DNA from 4 places in the Paenibacillus sp. TC-CSREp1 genome. Region 4 is predicted to be linked to each of the others. Evidence: riboswitches for the same ligand, from Rfam matches in the RefSeq annotation. Region 4 holds a riboswitch; each other region holds the start of a gene.
The links. Region 4 has a riboswitch for thiamine pyrophosphate ahead of ACQSGY_RS08195 (thiamine phosphate synthase). Riboswitches for the same ligand answer to the same signal wherever they lie in the genome.
Positions count from the first base shown of each region.

Region 1: another riboswitch for thiamine pyrophosphate. It lies ahead of thiM (hydroxyethylthiazole kinase); the one in region 4 lies ahead of ACQSGY_RS08195 (thiamine phosphate synthase).
Region 2: another riboswitch for thiamine pyrophosphate. It lies ahead of ACQSGY_RS22235 (ABC transporter substrate-binding protein); the one in region 4 lies ahead of ACQSGY_RS08195 (thiamine phosphate synthase).
Region 3: another riboswitch for thiamine pyrophosphate. It lies ahead of thiC (phosphomethylpyrimidine synthase ThiC); the one in region 4 lies ahead of ACQSGY_RS08195 (thiamine phosphate synthase).

Region 1 covers NZ_JBNOKM010000020.1:3,553-7,589, reverse strand. The annotation lists gene ACQSGY_RS25275 (radical SAM/SPASM domain-containing protein) at 56-937, opposite strand; TPP riboswitch at 1,148-1,249, shown strand; gene thiM (hydroxyethylthiazole kinase) at 1,729-2,547, shown strand; gene thiD (bifunctional hydroxymethylpyrimidine kinase/phosphomethylpyrimidine kinase) at 2,544-3,356, shown strand; gene thiE (thiamine phosphate synthase) at 3,356-4,021, shown strand.
Region 2 covers NZ_JBNOKM010000015.1:79,315-83,351, forward strand. The annotation lists gene ACQSGY_RS22230 (hypothetical protein) at 611-1,096, opposite strand; TPP riboswitch at 1,398-1,510, shown strand; gene ACQSGY_RS22235 (ABC transporter substrate-binding protein) at 1,730-2,770, shown strand; gene ACQSGY_RS22240 (MTH1187 family thiamine-binding protein) at 3,160-3,450, shown strand; gene ACQSGY_RS22245 (ABC transporter permease) at 3,450-4,037, shown strand, end outside.
Region 3 covers NZ_JBNOKM010000036.1:9,659-13,695, forward strand. The annotation lists gene thiC (phosphomethylpyrimidine synthase ThiC) at 507-2,330, opposite strand; TPP riboswitch at 2,780-2,893, opposite strand; gene ACQSGY_RS29720 (IclR family transcriptional regulator) at 3,116-3,859, opposite strand.
Region 4 covers NZ_JBNOKM010000004.1:352,233-356,269, reverse strand. The annotation lists partial or broken gene ACQSGY_RS08200 (ABC-F family ATP-binding cassette domain-containing protein) at 1-1,471, shown strand, start outside; TPP riboswitch at 1,517-1,626, shown strand; gene ACQSGY_RS08195 (thiamine phosphate synthase) at 1,854-2,582, shown strand; gene thiO (glycine oxidase ThiO) at 2,610-3,887, shown strand; gene thiS (sulfur carrier protein ThiS) at 3,884-4,037, shown strand, end outside.

The sequences.
Region 1 (4,037 bases), on a different contig from region 4:
TAGGGTCTCATCTCTCAAATCGGTCAAAATCCGAAGGGCATAGAGTCATCCAGCCTCAAGCACCCGTGCCAAACCGCTGGCGATATCCACACTTGCGGCACAGTTCCTCCACAGCCTCCCGTTTCGAAAAGCCGTATACCAGATTGTTGGCCCGCTCCCCATCAACGATCTCGGAGAAAGACTGCTCATGAATATTGCCAAGGTTAATAACACCTTCACCATCAAGGCAGCATGGAACAACCGTTCCATCCACCAGCACCGCAGCCTGACTGCGCAGCGCATGGCAAAAGCCTTTTCCGTCATCTTCCGGTGCATCCAGACTTGGCCATTGGAATTCGTGGTCCTGATTCAGATATACATTCGGTGCAATTTTGACACCGCTGCCCGGAACGACCTTTTCCTCAATACGGAAGTCCAGATTGAATTCACGCTCCAGCACCTCAAGCGTTTCCCGATTTCGATTCATCTGGGCATTCGTAAAGTTATCCTGTGTGAGATTCCACAGCCGGAACGAAATAATAACATTATGCTTCACAGCTTCACGAGCGAAAGTCAAAATATTGCGCAAATAACCATCACGATCCGTTGATCCCTCATGTCCGTCAAAGCTGTGCAGGGAGAAATTCATCTGTCTCAATGCAGGTTTGCCCAGCAGTTTATGCTGTGTCTTTGGCAGGAGTGTACCATTGGTTGTAATGTTAACCTTGAATCCCTTCGCATGAGCGGAATCCAGGAGCAGGTCGATTTTGGGATGCAGCAAAGGCTCGCCTTTGACATGCAGGTAAATATGTTTGGTGTGCGGTTTGATCTGATCCAATATATGATTAAACACTTCAGGGTCAATAAAGCCTTTGGCTCTTTTCGTTTGTGGACAAAAGCTGCATGCCAGATTACAGATGCTTGTGATCTCGATATATACTTTCTTGAACGTTTTCAACTCAGGGTCCCCATTCTGCCGGGAGGAAAGTGAAACAGTTCCTGCCCTCATTCTTTATGCGGCCATATGGGCCAATCCCCATTATATCGGGTTAACGAGCGAAGGTAAATCGGTAAACCGCAGCGTTGCCAAAACAAGCGTCAAGTCTCATGCCCTCTTTACATTCTGGACGCATGTGATATATGCTTGGATCATAACTGCATATTTTGCACATCACACTGGGGGAGCCTTACGGCTGAGACGAATATATCATTCGGACCCTTTGAACCTGATCTGGATCATACCAGCGGAGGGAAGTGGAGCAGCTCTTGTGGATAAAGGATTCTCCATTGATTTGGCAGAGTCCATGCTGGTAAAACCTCTATAGCTTCGCTCATTTCCTCTGGAAATGAGTGGGGCTTTTTTTGTTTTCTCATCGCATGGGCATGGACGGGAATTCGTTAAAGACTTGCTCTCGCCGCGTATGAACCTTAAAAACGGTAGATAAATTGCCGGAGCTAATGATCAAAATGGAGCTGCTTTTGGCTTTGAACGAAGTTCAAAGTAAGGGAAGCGATAGCTCGAACACAAGCTGTACAAAAAAGCTGTTACAGAGGCCGTTGCGATCGGGAGGATAACAGCCAGATGAGTGTACAACTTTCCCTTGTATGACCTTAGAAAATCTGGGTACAAAACGGATGTTCATCGGGATTCATGTGTGAATAAGCCGTATTGCAAGTTCTTCGATGTAATGGTCTGGATGTAAATACCAGCTTGTCTCACCATGCAATTCATTTTAGATCAAGGAGGTAATGACGTTGTCTTATCTTGAGCGTGTACGTGCACTTAATCCTTTGGTTCATAACATTACAAATCTGGTGGTAGCCCCTTTCACTGCCAATGGCCTGCTTGCCCTTGGAGCCTCTCCGTTCATGGCCTATGCTCACGAAGAAGTTGCTGACGTTGCAAGTATCGCTGGCGCAGTTGTGCTGAACATCGGTACATTAGATGAAAAGGTAGTTCAAGCCATTCGGCTGGCAGGACAGTCCGCTAATGCGCATCATGTACCCGTTGTGCTTGATCCTGTCGGTGCCGGGGCAACTGCATATCGCACGGAGACGGTGCAGCAGCTTGTTCGTGACCTTCGGCTTACTGTATTGCGCGGGAACGTTGCCGAGGTTGCTCATGTCATAGGTGTACCCTGGAGTATTAAAGGTGTGGATGCCGGGGAAGGTGAAGAAGACCGGATCAGCATCGCGGAACGGGCTGCACAGCAGCTTGCATGTATTGTTGTTATTACGGGTCAGTACGATATCGTTACGGATGGGTATCAGACGTTTCTCATCAGCAACGGACATGTACTGCTTACGAAGGTCACCGGCGCGGGATGCCTTCTCAGCTCGGTCGTTGGCGCTTTTGCAGCAGTTGCCCGGCCGGGAGATGATTTACTGAACAGCATTGTCGAGGCTGTTGCTTTTTACGGTGTTGCAGCCGAACAAGCTGCCGCCCTTACAGCTCAGCAGGGTCCAGGCAGCTTCCAGATGGAGTTGTTAAACCAGCTTGCGAAGGTGACACCCGAGTTCGTATCAGAACATTCACAGATCCGTCAGATCCGCGGAGGTGCAAGATGAATATAACCCAGGCTTTGACAATAGCAGGTGCCGATAACGGCGGTGGTGCAGGTATCCAGGCAGATCTCAAAACCTTTCAGGAGCTTGGAGTATACGGAATGACGGTGATCACAGCCATTGCGGCACAGAACACAACAGGTGTCCAAGGTGTATTCCCCATCAGTTATGCCGGCATAGCCCAGCAGCTTGATTCGACGGGAGCAGACTTTGAACCACATGCAGTCAAAACCGGCATGCTGTACAGTGCCGAGATTATTCGTCTCGTTGCAAGCAAATGGCGGCAATACGGCTGGTCCAATCTGGTTATTGATCCGGTAATGGTAGCCAAAGGCGGAGCGCCGCTGCTCCAGCAGGAGGCCGTACAAGCTCTCATTGAGGAGCTTTTGCCTCATGCCTTGATTACCACGCCCAATATTCCCGAAGCGGAGCTGCTCACAGGCATGAGCATTAACAGTCTGAGCGAACGTGAAGAAGCCGCAAAGCGATTAGTGCAGATGGGCACAGCATATGCCTTGATCAAAGGGGGACATGATGCGGGAAGCGGCATGATTGTGGATGTTTTGTATGACGGGCAGTCTTTTCATTATCTGGAGAATGCTCGGGTAGACACACGGCATACCCATGGTACAGGCTGCACGTTCTCTGCTGCCATTACGGCCGAACTGGCCAAGGGTTCGACTGTTGTGGCTGCCGTTACAACCGCGCGAGCGTTTATCCAGGCAGCCATCGAAGATGAGCTGGGAATCGGGGCCGGGCACGGACCAACGAATCACTTTGCGTACCAGCGCAGACAGCGGGGTGAGCGCTAATGCGGGTATGGGATGCAGAGACGGTGCGCCGCGCGCTGCGGCTGTATTTGGTAATGGGCAGCATCAATACGACGCGTGACCCGGTGGAGGTGCTGCGCCAGGCGATTACTGGCGGCATTACGATGTTCCAGTTCCGCGAGAAGGGAACTGGAGCATTGGCAGGCGAAGCCCGCACAGCGCTTGCGCTGCGGCTTCGCGAGGTGTGCAGCCAGCACGGGATACCGTTCATCGTGAACGATGATATGGAGCTGGCTGTGCAGGTGGAGGCCGACGGCGTGCATGTCGGCCAAGGCGATGCGGACGCGGCGCTGGTGCGCGCCCGCATTGGCGAAGGGCGGATGCTTGGCGTATCCGCCCACTCCGCCCTTGAAGCCCGCCGTGCCGTGCAGGCGGGCGCAAGCTATCTTGGCGTCGGGCCGATGTACCCGACGCGCTCCAAAGCGGATGCCCACGCTGTGCTGGGCCCCGCCGGGGTTGCGGAACTGCGCGCCGCAGGCATCGCAGTTCCGGTGGTTGGTATCGGCGGCATTGCGCCCGATACCGCGGCCGCCGTGATGGCGGCTGGAGCCGACGGCGTAGCCGTCATCTCCGCCATCGCGGGTGCGGCCGATGTGCGCGCAGCGGCTACACAGCTCGCTGCGATCACGCTTGGGGAGCAGGCATAGCCGCGCTCCCCACACA
Region 2 (4,037 bases), on a different contig from region 4:
CCGATCTGTAATTGTGTTTACCAGTATATACGAAGACAGATTAAAATTGCAATCTCTCAAGCCCGATTTTTAGTAAAAACCAGAAAAATGAGTTCTTATGCTCGTTGATCCCTGTTAACACAGGCTCCTCTTACGCAGCTTTGCATTGTTAAATCAGATACAGCTATAATCGTATAAAGTGATTAAATGACTAATTTTCCATCCAACAATTGTTTGCCTTCAGGAGGAGATCAACGGTAAAAGGTCTGAATTCAAAATATTCCTCTATACAATAGAGTATATGTTATAGAATGGAGCTGTTTCTCGATGAACATGAATCCAAACAACCTGATTTCATCAGAGGCCGAGGCTGCCAACCAAAGAGCAGATGAACTCGTCCAACAAGCTAAACGCAGTATATGGGCTAGTGGCATCCTGACCACAATCGTTAGTGCTGTAATTTTGATTGGCCTATTTTATTGGATTGCTTATATCAGAACTTCCTGAGTCATTCGCCCCAAAAACAAAAATTAATCTGATTTTCAAAAGAGAAGGGTCAATATAAATTGCCCAGGAAATACTGATAAACCACTCTTCTCCTGAGAGATAACCGCTCTATTCAACGATGGATTCAAGCAGATACAGCTGTTTTCCCGCCCTTGAACAATCTGCTGAACAAATATCGCACGAGCGGTCCTAAAATAAGCAGCTGCAGTGGCAGAGCCAGACTAAAGTTACGTGCTATGGTATGCAAATACGCCCCAAATACAGATACACCATTTAATTGATCGGCAATATAGGCAGTCACAATGCCATACAGAGACATGATCAGAACCATACCAATGACCATAAACAATGACATGGTAATGATGCCTTTTACTTTACCTGACTTGGCAAATGGCAGGGAAAAGGCAATTTTTTTCGCAACAGGACCAACAATGAAGGATTCCACCAAAAATGCGATAATAAAGCAGATCACGAATTGAAGCAGGATCTGCATCATAGACATCTGGTCTAACATTCCCGTGTGCCACAGATTAAAGGTCATCATCACGAGAACCATTCCTGTACACATCATGATTCCAAAAATAACTTGTTCTTTCTTGCTTACTGGCATTACACTCATCCTTTCTGTAACTTGGATCATTATAGACAATTGCACTCCCCTCTCATAAGTGAACATTATGTGAACGTTTGGCGAATAGAGTATATCTGAAAACACGGAATGAAGCCCACTTCGCTGAATCCCCCTTCCAAACTGAACGTTTACCTCAGGCGTGCCGGGACACATCAAGGGAAAGTGACGCAGCAAGGGTTGAAAAGGCGGCAAAAGATGCATCTCCAGCGGTTTTCAAGACCCACCCTAGACACATACTCGTCACTGGCCTATAATTACACCTAGTAATGCCCGTAACTTCATAGTTTCCCAGGGGAGTCGGAATTGGCCGGCTGAGAGTGTATCCCATCAAGATACTAACCCTTAGACCTGATCTGGATCATGCCAGCGTAGGAATCGGAGTATATTGCAAGAGGCACAGCTATAAGCTGAACGCCCTTCTCTCAAACCTGCACGCGTCCCGGATTACGGGGGCGCTTTTTTTGTTTTCTTTTGACAAGCAGAAACAGAAAAATGTCGTCATCTGGATAACCCGCGAGGTATAAATCAGCCGATTTATGCAAAGGGATTGGATATGAAGCCAAGGAGTACCCCGTGCCACCCGGCCGGACAGAACGAAGGAGAGAGAATCGAATGAACTGGCGTAAAATGTTGGGAATGTTATTCATGTGTGTACTATTGGTGACCGTTGCAGCATGTGGCGGTAAAGAAGCCGCACCGGCCGATCAGAACGGAGGTGCCAGCACAGACAGCAAAAGTGAAGGCAGCAGCGCGGCACTGAAAGATATAAAGGTTGTGCTCGACTGGACCCCAAATACCAATCATACCGGTCTGTATGCAGCCGTAGATCAGGGATTCTATAAAGCAGCAGGTCTGAATGTCGAGATTGTGCAGCCAGGAGCTGGCGGTGCAGATACAATGGTCGCTTCTAACGAAGTACCGTTTGGTGTCAGTTACCAGGAGAGTGTGACTCAGGCGCGCACACAGGACGTACCTCTCGTATCGATTGCGGCAGTGATTCAGCATAATACATCCGGTTTTGCCGCTCCAGTGGATCGCAAGATTAAATCGCCGAAGGATTTCGAAGGCAAAACGTATGGCGGTTGGGGCTCGCCGGTTGAGGAGGCTGTGATGCAATCCATTATGGAGGGCGAAGGTGCTGACGTATCCAAAGTCAAAAATATTAATATGGGCGACGCGGACTTTTTCACAGCGGTCAAACGGGATATTGATTTTGCCTGGATTTTCTATGCCTGGACCGGGATCGAAGCAGAACTCCGCGGTGAACCCATCGACATGTTATATGTAAAAGATTACGCCAAAGCGCTGGACTATTACACACCTGTGCTTGTGACTAACGAGCAGACGATTCAGAAGGACCCTGAATTGGTGAAAGCTTTCTTGAAAGCCACTTCCGAAGGGTATCAGTATGCGATTGACCATCCTGAAGAGGCTGCGAACATTCTGATCAAGGCTGTACCTGATCTGGATAAGGAATTGGTGCTGGCAAGCCAGAAATGGCTCAGCCCGAAATACAAGGACGACGCACCTCGCTGGGGCGAGCAGAAGGAAGAAGTGTGGAAGAACTACACCGACTGGATGTTTAGCAAGAAGCTTCTGGATAAAGAAATTGACGTATCCAAGGCGTATACAAACGAATTTTTACCGCAGTAAAAATCGCTATTAATAATATTACCTTAGGTAATATTATCACTTTATGTAAAAACGTAATTTGATATTTACACAGAAACGTAAAGTGTAGAAGCGAAGCGATCGCCTATAGCTTTTTCTGTAAGAAAGCTACATCGGAAGCTTGCGCTTTCTCTTGATTTATTTGCTAAACACAATGGATAAGTTGATTTTTTGTACACAAGAACGGAGAGTACAGACCCCTCAGAAGAAGCGAAGCGGTCGCCTTTATCACCGGATTTTTCCCTTTGAAAAGGGAATCAAAAAAATCTGGGGATAACAGCGATCGTAGAGGGGACTGCACTCGGAGTGGCAATGTGTACAATCACTATTCTACTTATCCCCCCCACACCCGAAAGGAGTCTTGATCTCTCATGGCAAGCACGTTACTCAGCATTCAAGTGATACCGAAAACGCCAAACGGCGAGAATTCATACCCTTATGTAGACCGCGCGATTGAAGTGATTCAGCAGTCCGGCTTGAAATATCAGGTTAATGCACTCGACACCACGATGGAGGGCGAACTTGAGGAACTACTGGAAGTGGTCCGCAAAATGCATGAGGTGCTTGTGGAAGCCGGCAGTCCAAGCATCATCTCCCAGATCAAAATCGCACACAGTCCAGACGGGTTCAGCATGGATATGCTGACGGAGAAATACCGCTAATGTCTGCCTATTTCAAAAGTGTATGGCCGCCACTTGTGGCGGTTATTCTCTTTATTGCGATATGGCAAGGGGCGGTTTCCCTGTTCCATATTGAGAAATGGATGCTGCCTGCGCCGTCCGACATCGCTCGTGAAGCAGCTTCACAGGCCGATCGTCTCGGCATGCATGCCTCTGCAACGATCCAATTAACCCTGATCGGCTTTGCGGCCGGAACAGCCGTTGGCCTGGTCATTGCGATGGTGCTGCATCTCATTCCTTTTCTCAAATCAGCCTTGTATCCTTTACTTATTCTTAGTCAAAATATTCCGACCATCGCGCTGGCACCGCTTCTGCTGATCTGGTTTGGCTTTGGCCTGCTACCCAAGCTGATTACGATTATTCTGGTCTGCTTTTTCCCGGTAGCGGTCGCCGCTATGGACGGACTCACACGCACCGATGCTGCGATGATGAACTACATGCGTATGGCTGGCGCGAAGCGCCATCATATCTTCTGGAAGCTGGAGCTTCCTCATGCCCTGCCATCGGTATTTTCCGGCATCAAAATTGCCGCCACTTACAGCGTGATGGGTGCAATCATTGCCGAATGG
Region 3 (4,037 bases), on a different contig from region 4:
CGGTGAACGTAGTAGGTTAGTAGCTGAAGTAATTGGTGGACGCTTGATCGGTGGACGTGGTGGGTCAGTAGCTGAAGTAGTTGGTGGGTGCTTGACCGGTGAGGACGGAGTAGGTCAGTAAAGGTACCGCTAACGATTCCAGATGACGCTATTTGGTGCTTTTTAGCCCCGTTGGAAATGTAACGATTCCTAGAAGCGCTATTTCAGGTTTTCAGGTGTATATTTCTCGTTTTGCAGCGATTTTGGGTGTAATAACGTCGCTGTGATTCGTTAGAAATTTAACAGAGGCAAAAACGGCCAAATAAGGTTTGTAGGATTCGTTAGAATTGGGAGACGAGATTTAAACCTGCATCGGTATAAAAGTGACCCGGACTCAAGCCTACAGGCCTAATTCCGGGTCATTTTTATTTACTGGAACTGCCTTCCTTCCACTTTTACTTCTACTTCCACTTCTACTGCTACTGCTACTGCTACGATACCACAGGATACTACGGCTACCTTTTCACCTATGATCGCGTCCGGTACTCCTCGGCTTTCGCCTGCATTCCGGCGGCTACAGCCTGCTCTTCGCTCAAGCCACGGTCTGCGGCAAAGGCACGGATGTCCTGCGTGATGCGCATGCTGCAGAACTTCGGCCCGCACATGGAGCAGAAATGTGCCTCCTTCGCCCCTTCTGCGGGCAGCGTCTCGTCGTGATAGGACAGGGCCCGTTCCGGGTCCAGTGACAGATTAAACTGATCCCGCCAGCGGAACTCGAAACGCGCCTTTGACAGCGCATCATCCCGACGCTGGGCGCGTGGGTGGCCTTTGGCCAAATCCGCGGCATGTGCGGCTATTTTATAAGCGATAACCCCTTCACGCACATCGTCCTTGTTGGGAAGCCCCAGATGCTCCTTAGGTGTTACGTAGCAGAGCATGGACGTACCGAACCAGCCAATCATCGCCGCTCCGATGGCAGACGTAATGTGATCGTAGCCGGGCGCAATGTCAGTGGTCAGCGGGCCGAGGGTATAGAACGGTGCTTCCTGACAGATTTCCATCTGCAAATCGACGTTTTCCTTGATCTTGTGCATCGGCACATGCCCCGGCCCTTCGATCATCACCTGCACATCATGCTTCCATGCAATCTGCGTTAATTCACCGAGCGTTGCCAGCTCCGCCATCTGTGCCTCGTCATTGGCATCGTAGATACTGCCTGGACGCAGTCCATCCCCCAGAGAGAAGGCCACGTCATACCTTTTCATAATCTCGCAGATTTCCTCAAAATGGGTGTACAAAAAGTTCTCTTGATGATGCGCCAGACACCACGCTGCCATAATCGACCCGCCCCGTGACACGATGCCTGTCATCCGCTTCGCAGTCATCGGAATATAACGCAGCAGCACGCCGGCATGAATCGTAAAATAATCCACGCCCTGCTCCGCCTGCTCGATCAGTGTATCCCGGTACAGCTCCCATGTTAGAGCCTCAGCCTCTCCGTTCACCTTCTCCAGCGCCTGATAGAGCGGCACCGTACCAATCGGCACGGGAGAGTTGCGGATAATCCATTCCCGGGTCGTATGAATGTCCTTGCCTGTGGAGAGGTCCATCACCGTATCCGAGCCCCAGCGCACCGCCCAGGTCATCTTCTCTACCTCCTCCTCGATGGAGGAGGATACAGCCGAGTTGCCGATATTCGCATTGATTTTAACGTGAAAATGGCGACCAATCAGCATCGGCTCACTCTCCGGGTGATTGATGTTGGATGGTAGAATCGCCCGCCCGCTTGCCAGCTCCTGCCGTACAAATTCAGGCTCTACGCCTTCACGAATCGCGGCGTATTCCATCTCTGGCGTAATGATGCCCTGCCGCGCATAATGCATCTGTGTAACGCAGCGCCCAGCCTGAGCGCGCAGCGGCTGCCCCCGGAATCCGGGGTACTCCTCCGCCCCGGCTCTTCGTCCACCAGGCTTCAAGCCGTTATCCTCGGGCTTCACCGCCCGGCCTTCATATGCTTCTACATCACCGCGCTCCATAATCCAGTGATTCCGGAGCGCTGGCAGCCCTTTCCGAATATCCATCTGGAATTCGGGATCGGTCATCGGGCCGCTTGTATCGTAGACACGCAGCGGCTCATTATGCTCCACCCCTTGGGGAGTATTCGTGTCATGAAGGGCAATTTCACGCTCCGGTACAGCAATGTCCGGCCGTGAGCCCTGAATGTATACTTTGCGGCTGCCGGGGAAGGGCTGAACCCCTTCCGCCGCTCCGGATTTCTTTTCCACCGGATGACCATCGCGCCCCAATTCCTCTGTTCCGATCTGCTTCCCCGTTTCGTTACCTGTATTCATGTCTCCTGTCTCCTCCTCCGTGATTTTGGCTCCGTGTCGTTTGTACACGAATGTGTCAGCTTTGCATGGCTCACCCACCTGTCCAGAACATCCAGAGCACAGAAGCACAACAGGAATGACCCTGCGCACACAGCCGCATTGATCCAGGAGACACCTTATTATGTACAGGCAGCGTCGAATTCAGGATTGGCTTCACGATGAGTTCAGGTTATTCCATCGCTTTTGTTGTTCGTTGCTCCACCCTGTCGTCTAACCCCTGCCTCACAATCTGCGATCAGATCAAGGATATCACGAAGGCGGACGCTCAACATACGAAGCTCAACTTGCCGCTGTATATAAAAAAGCCGGTTCCGAGGGAACCGACTCATGTCCATCACTATAAACGTAAACATAGGCATCTCGCTGCAAAAACAGCATCTGCGCCTGGTTAACGTCTATAGTGTTTGTGGTCAAAAGGCCGATTACTTCCCTACGCTGGTATGATCCAGATCAGGTGCAAAGGGTCCGGAATCTCGTGCGATCCCGTCTCAGTCCGGACAATTCGGACTCCCCCAGTAACGTAAACATATTACGGCATACACGCCGCTGTTCAACTACAACGATGATGCTCAACTGGCCCCGCCGGGCCGTCCATTACAGAGTAGCTTAATCTGGTTAGAAATACAACCTTTATATTCCAGAGAATTTGTATGTTCAGATGGAACAGGAGCAAAAGCCCTTTAACACAAATTCTATTGGAACAAATATTGGAGCCAATTTCACTCCAAAAAAGTACGACAACGAATTTACGACAGCATAAGTCCCATCTGCGCTGCCGCTTCCTTCAGCACGGGTGCATACTCATGCAGTGTCTCCTGTGAGAGCCTGCTGACCGGGCCAGACACAGAAAGCGCTGCCGCAATGCTGCCCCTGCGATCCATAATCGGTACGGACACCGCAGCCGCTCCAGGCTCACGCTCTTCATAGCTCGTTGCATACCCGCTCTCCCGGATGTCTTCCATCTGCGAAAGATACACGGCCGGGTCGATAAATACGGGCCATTCCGGGCCGTTCATCAGCTCTTCGCGGTCCTCTTCCGTGGCAAATGCCATCAGCACTTTACTGGAAGCTCCTACGGAAAGCGGCAATCTGGCCCCTACAGGCGCAACCCGGCGAATGGCCTGATCACTCTGTACCGCCTGAATCCGAATCCGCTCGCTGCCGTCTCGGAGGTAGAGACTCACCGTTTCACCCAAACGATCGCGAAGCCTCTCCATTGCAGGTAACAATAGAATCGCAGGATCATCACTGCGTGACATATGGGCAGACAGCTCCCAGATGCGAATGCCCAGTCGGTACTTCTCCGTGGCCGCATCACGAATGACAAAGCCCTTATCCTCCAGCGTAGCCATCAAGCGATGCACCGTGCTTTTGTGCAAACCGATCTGGCTGGCAATTTCGGTGAGTCCAAGATCACTGCGTGTGGTAAAACATAGTAATATATCCAGCGCCCGTTCTACAGCCCGGACGGTTAACTTACGGTCTTCCATGGCATGATGCCCTCCTCATGTTTCATCACATGAAACTTGGTTACATAAATTATATGAGAAACGGTCTCATCTGTAAACCGAAAAGAGTGATGAAGCTGGCGAAAACTTGAAAATACCATGCCATTTCACATATCTCTCTTGCACCTTAATCTCCTGTAAATTTCACACTATGGAAATG
Region 4 (4,037 bases):
CGGAGAGCGCGTCGGCCTGGTCGGGGCCAATGGTGCAGGTAAATCAACCCTTATGAATATCCTCACGGGTAAACTGCTGAAAGACAGCGGTAAAGTGGAATGGACGCCTAAAGTCCGTTATGGATATCTGGATCAGCATACAAAGCTGACCCCTGGCAAAACGATTCGTGATGTACTGTAGGATGCTTTTCTGCCACTGCTTGAGCTGGAAAAGGAGCTGATGCAGATCACCGATCAGATGGCCGATGCAGATCCGGACAGACTTGAGCAGCTGCTGGAGGAAATGGGTGAAATTCAGGAGCAGCTGGAGCAGGGCGATTTTTATCTGATTGATGTCAAAGTGGAAGAAATGGCAAACGGTTTGGGGTTAAATGCGATTGGTCTTGATCGGGATGTTGCTGCCCTGAGCGGTGGACAGCGCACTAAGGTGTTGCTTGCAAAGCTGCTGCTGGAGAAGCCAACTGCCTTATTATTGGATGAGCCGACAAACTATCTTGATGTAGAGCACATTGAATGGCTGACGCGTTATTTGAAAGACTATCCGCACGCCTTTCTGTTGATATCACATGATACAGAATTTATGAATGAAGTTGTGAATGTGATTTATCATCTGGAATTTGCCAAGCTCACACGCTACGCTGCCAATTATGAGAAGTTTCTGGAGATGGCGGATATGCAGAAGGCGCAGCATATTGACGCTTATGAAAAGCAGCAGGAATATATTAAAAAGCAGGAGGACTTTATTCAGCGGAATAAAGCTCGTGCATCCACCTCGGGACGCGCAAAAAGCCGGGAAAAGCAGCTTGGCAAAATTGAGCGGATTGATCGTCCGGACGAAGCGGCAAAACCAACTTTTAAATTCAAGGATGCCCGTGCAAGCAGCAAAACCGTGTTTGAAGGTGTTGATTTTGAAATTGGTTACACGTATCCGCTCCTGCCAAAGATGACGATGACCATCGAACGCGGAGAGAAGATTGCTATTGTGGGCTGTAACGGTGTCGGCAAATCAACACTGCTCAAGACAATTCTGGGTAAAATCCCGCCCATTAGCGGTAAAACCTTTCTCGGAGATTATCTGGAGACGGCATACTTCGAGCAGGAAGTACGTGCTGCAAATATCACGCCGATTGACGATGTGTGGAATGAGTTTTCTCATCTGACTCAAAATGAAGTGCGTGGACATCTGGCCCGCTGCGGCCTCAAAAATGAACATATTACACGTCCTTTGAACATGCTGAGCGGTGGGGAGCAGGCTAAGGTTCGTTTGTGCAAGCTGCTAATGCGTGAAAGCAATTGGGTGCTGTTTGATGAGCCAACGAACCATCTGGATGTTACTGCGAAGGCCGAGCTTCAGCGTGCGTTGAAGGAATACAAAGGAACCGTTTTGCTTGTATCCCATGAACCTGATTTTTACGAAGGCTGGGTCACCAAAACGTGGAATGTGGAAGAATGGTCTGAAAAAGCACGATGACAAAAAAATCCGACTGTGGTAATATAGGCTACAACTTCAACTTCATATGAACACTAGGGGGGCCGCACGATGCGGCTGAGATGGAAGAATGCGATTCCGGACCCTTTGCACCTGATCTGGATCATACCAGCGTAGGGAAGTGGCGCGTTTCAGCATAATGACAGTAAGTGATCCTTTTATGAACGAACAGGAACCTTACTATACAGTGATGCAGGCATGAGTTACCGCCGAACGGTTATGGACTTAACTGTTTAACAGGTATTAGCTGCACGCTCGTTATTTAACTGGACCTTTGTTTATACGCAGCCACTCCTACGGGAGTGGCTTTTTTGTGTTATGCCATTTCCGTACTTTATGCTGAACCGATGAGAGGAAGGACAACGTGAACAAAACAGAACTTGCGGCAGAAAGTAATGAAAAGAATAAACCGCTGATCGCTAACTCTCCAATGCAAATGGACACATGCAGCCCGACATGCTGCCAAGATGACTCTTCCTTTGAACTGCATGTTGTGTCTACCAATAAGGGTGAGCGAACCACGGTACTGAATGTTGTCAAGCAGATATGGCCTTGGGTGGATTACATTCATATCCGGGAAAAACAGCTCTCGCTGCAGCAGCATTTCATCTGGGCCAGCCACATGACAGAGTCAGGGGTTCCATCCTCACGTATAGTCATCAACGGGGCCAATCCGTTTGTGCCCAGCGAATTTTGCCGGGGTGCACACTGGAGTCAGCAGATGCTGACGAAGGCGGATGTGAGCATAAATGCTGTGAATAAGGGGGAACGGATGCGCTTGGGAGTATCGGTGCACTCCTTAAATGAGGCACGTGTGGCAGCGGATTACGGTGCAGATTACCTGTTCTTCGGGCATGTGTATACAAGCCGAAGCAAGCCTGACTTAACGCCCAGGGGGTTGGAGGTGCTGGCTGAAGTATGCTCAGGCGTTGACATTCCTGTGATTGCCATTGGTGGTATCCAGGCATCCAACATCCAGGCGGTGCGGTTAGCGGGAGCTCGTGGCGCTGCTGTGATCTCGAGTGTATTTCAGCATGAGGACCCAGCTCATGCGATCCGTCTTATAAAACAGGCTGCAGAAAGAGTAATATGAATGTTTCAAAATCAAGGAGATGAGCACATGCAAAAGCGAGGAACCGTCACACGGGATCAAGGTTCTGATGATCAATCCAGATGGAATGCATGCTATGCCTCGGATGAAACATATGAATCCGATACTTCATATGAAACTGCCAATATCCCGCGATCTGTATCATCCGGCATGCAGCATGCAGAAACCATTATTGTTGGCGGAGGCGTTATAGGCTGTGCTATTGCCTATGAATTGACACGAAGAGGACATGAAGTGCTTCTGATCGAGCAAAACGAGATTGCCAGCGGAAGCTCCTGTGCAGCTGCGGGAATGCTGGCTGCGGATAGTGAGGATTTTGCTCATCCTGTTATTGCTCAGGCTGCTCTTGAAAGCAGAGCATTGCTGCACAGTCAAAAGGATCAATTGTCTGCTCTATCGGGCATGGAACTCGGGTTGAGGCAGAGCGGATTCATCACACCGTTCAGATCATACAGTGAAATAAGTCGTTATAAGGAAAATCGAAGAGTCTTGCCACTGACGGAACAGCTTTGGTGGGATAGAAATACGGTGCAGCGAGAAGCAGGCTGGCTTAATCGGGATACGTATGGTGCTTATTACCGATCATTGGAGAGTGAAATTCTGCCCGTGTCGTTGACCAGAGCTTATGTGAGGTCAGCACACAGGATGGGCGCCCGGATATGGGAAGGCGTCAAGGATATTCAATTAATAGTGAATCAATTTGGTGTACAAGGGATTGCTACCCCGAAGGGAAATGTTACCTGTAAACACGTAATTATAGCCGCTGGCTTGAATGGTGAAACGCTGCTGCAGCAGGCTGGTATCAACCTGCCTTCAACTCCGGTCAAAGGCGAGGTAGCTGCGATTCAATTTCCGGCGGACCAAACAGCTTACAAACCGGATCGCACGCTTTATGCGGAGGATGTCTACATCGTTCCAAAAGCGAATGGAGAGGTGTGGATCGGGGCTACGAGCTGGCCCGGGAAAAAAGATCACAGCGTATCAGCCTATAGTGTGCAACGATTGCTTAGTAGCGCAAGCAGCTGGGTTCCTGGCATCAAAGAAGCTCATTTCTTGCGGGCGTGGGCAGGTGTAAGACCTTCGACTCCGGATGGTCTTCCGTATATAGGAGAATGCGAAAACATGCCTGGTTTGTTTACTGCCTATGGGCATTACCGCAACGGAATATTGCTCAGTGCGGTAACCGGACGCTGGATTGCAGACATGCTGGAGGGCAAAAGTGCTGAGGATATTGGGATTGAAGCCTTATCGCCTAATCGATTGAACAGAAAGGAAGTTGTGCGTTGAACATTATCGTGAACGGACAGAAGATGGAAATTGATGATGATTTGAATCGGGTGGACAAATTGCTGCAATCCTTTAACCTGCAAGTGAAAACGGTTGTTGTAGAGCTGAATCGTAACATTTTGACAAAGGATCATCATGAAACAACAGCGC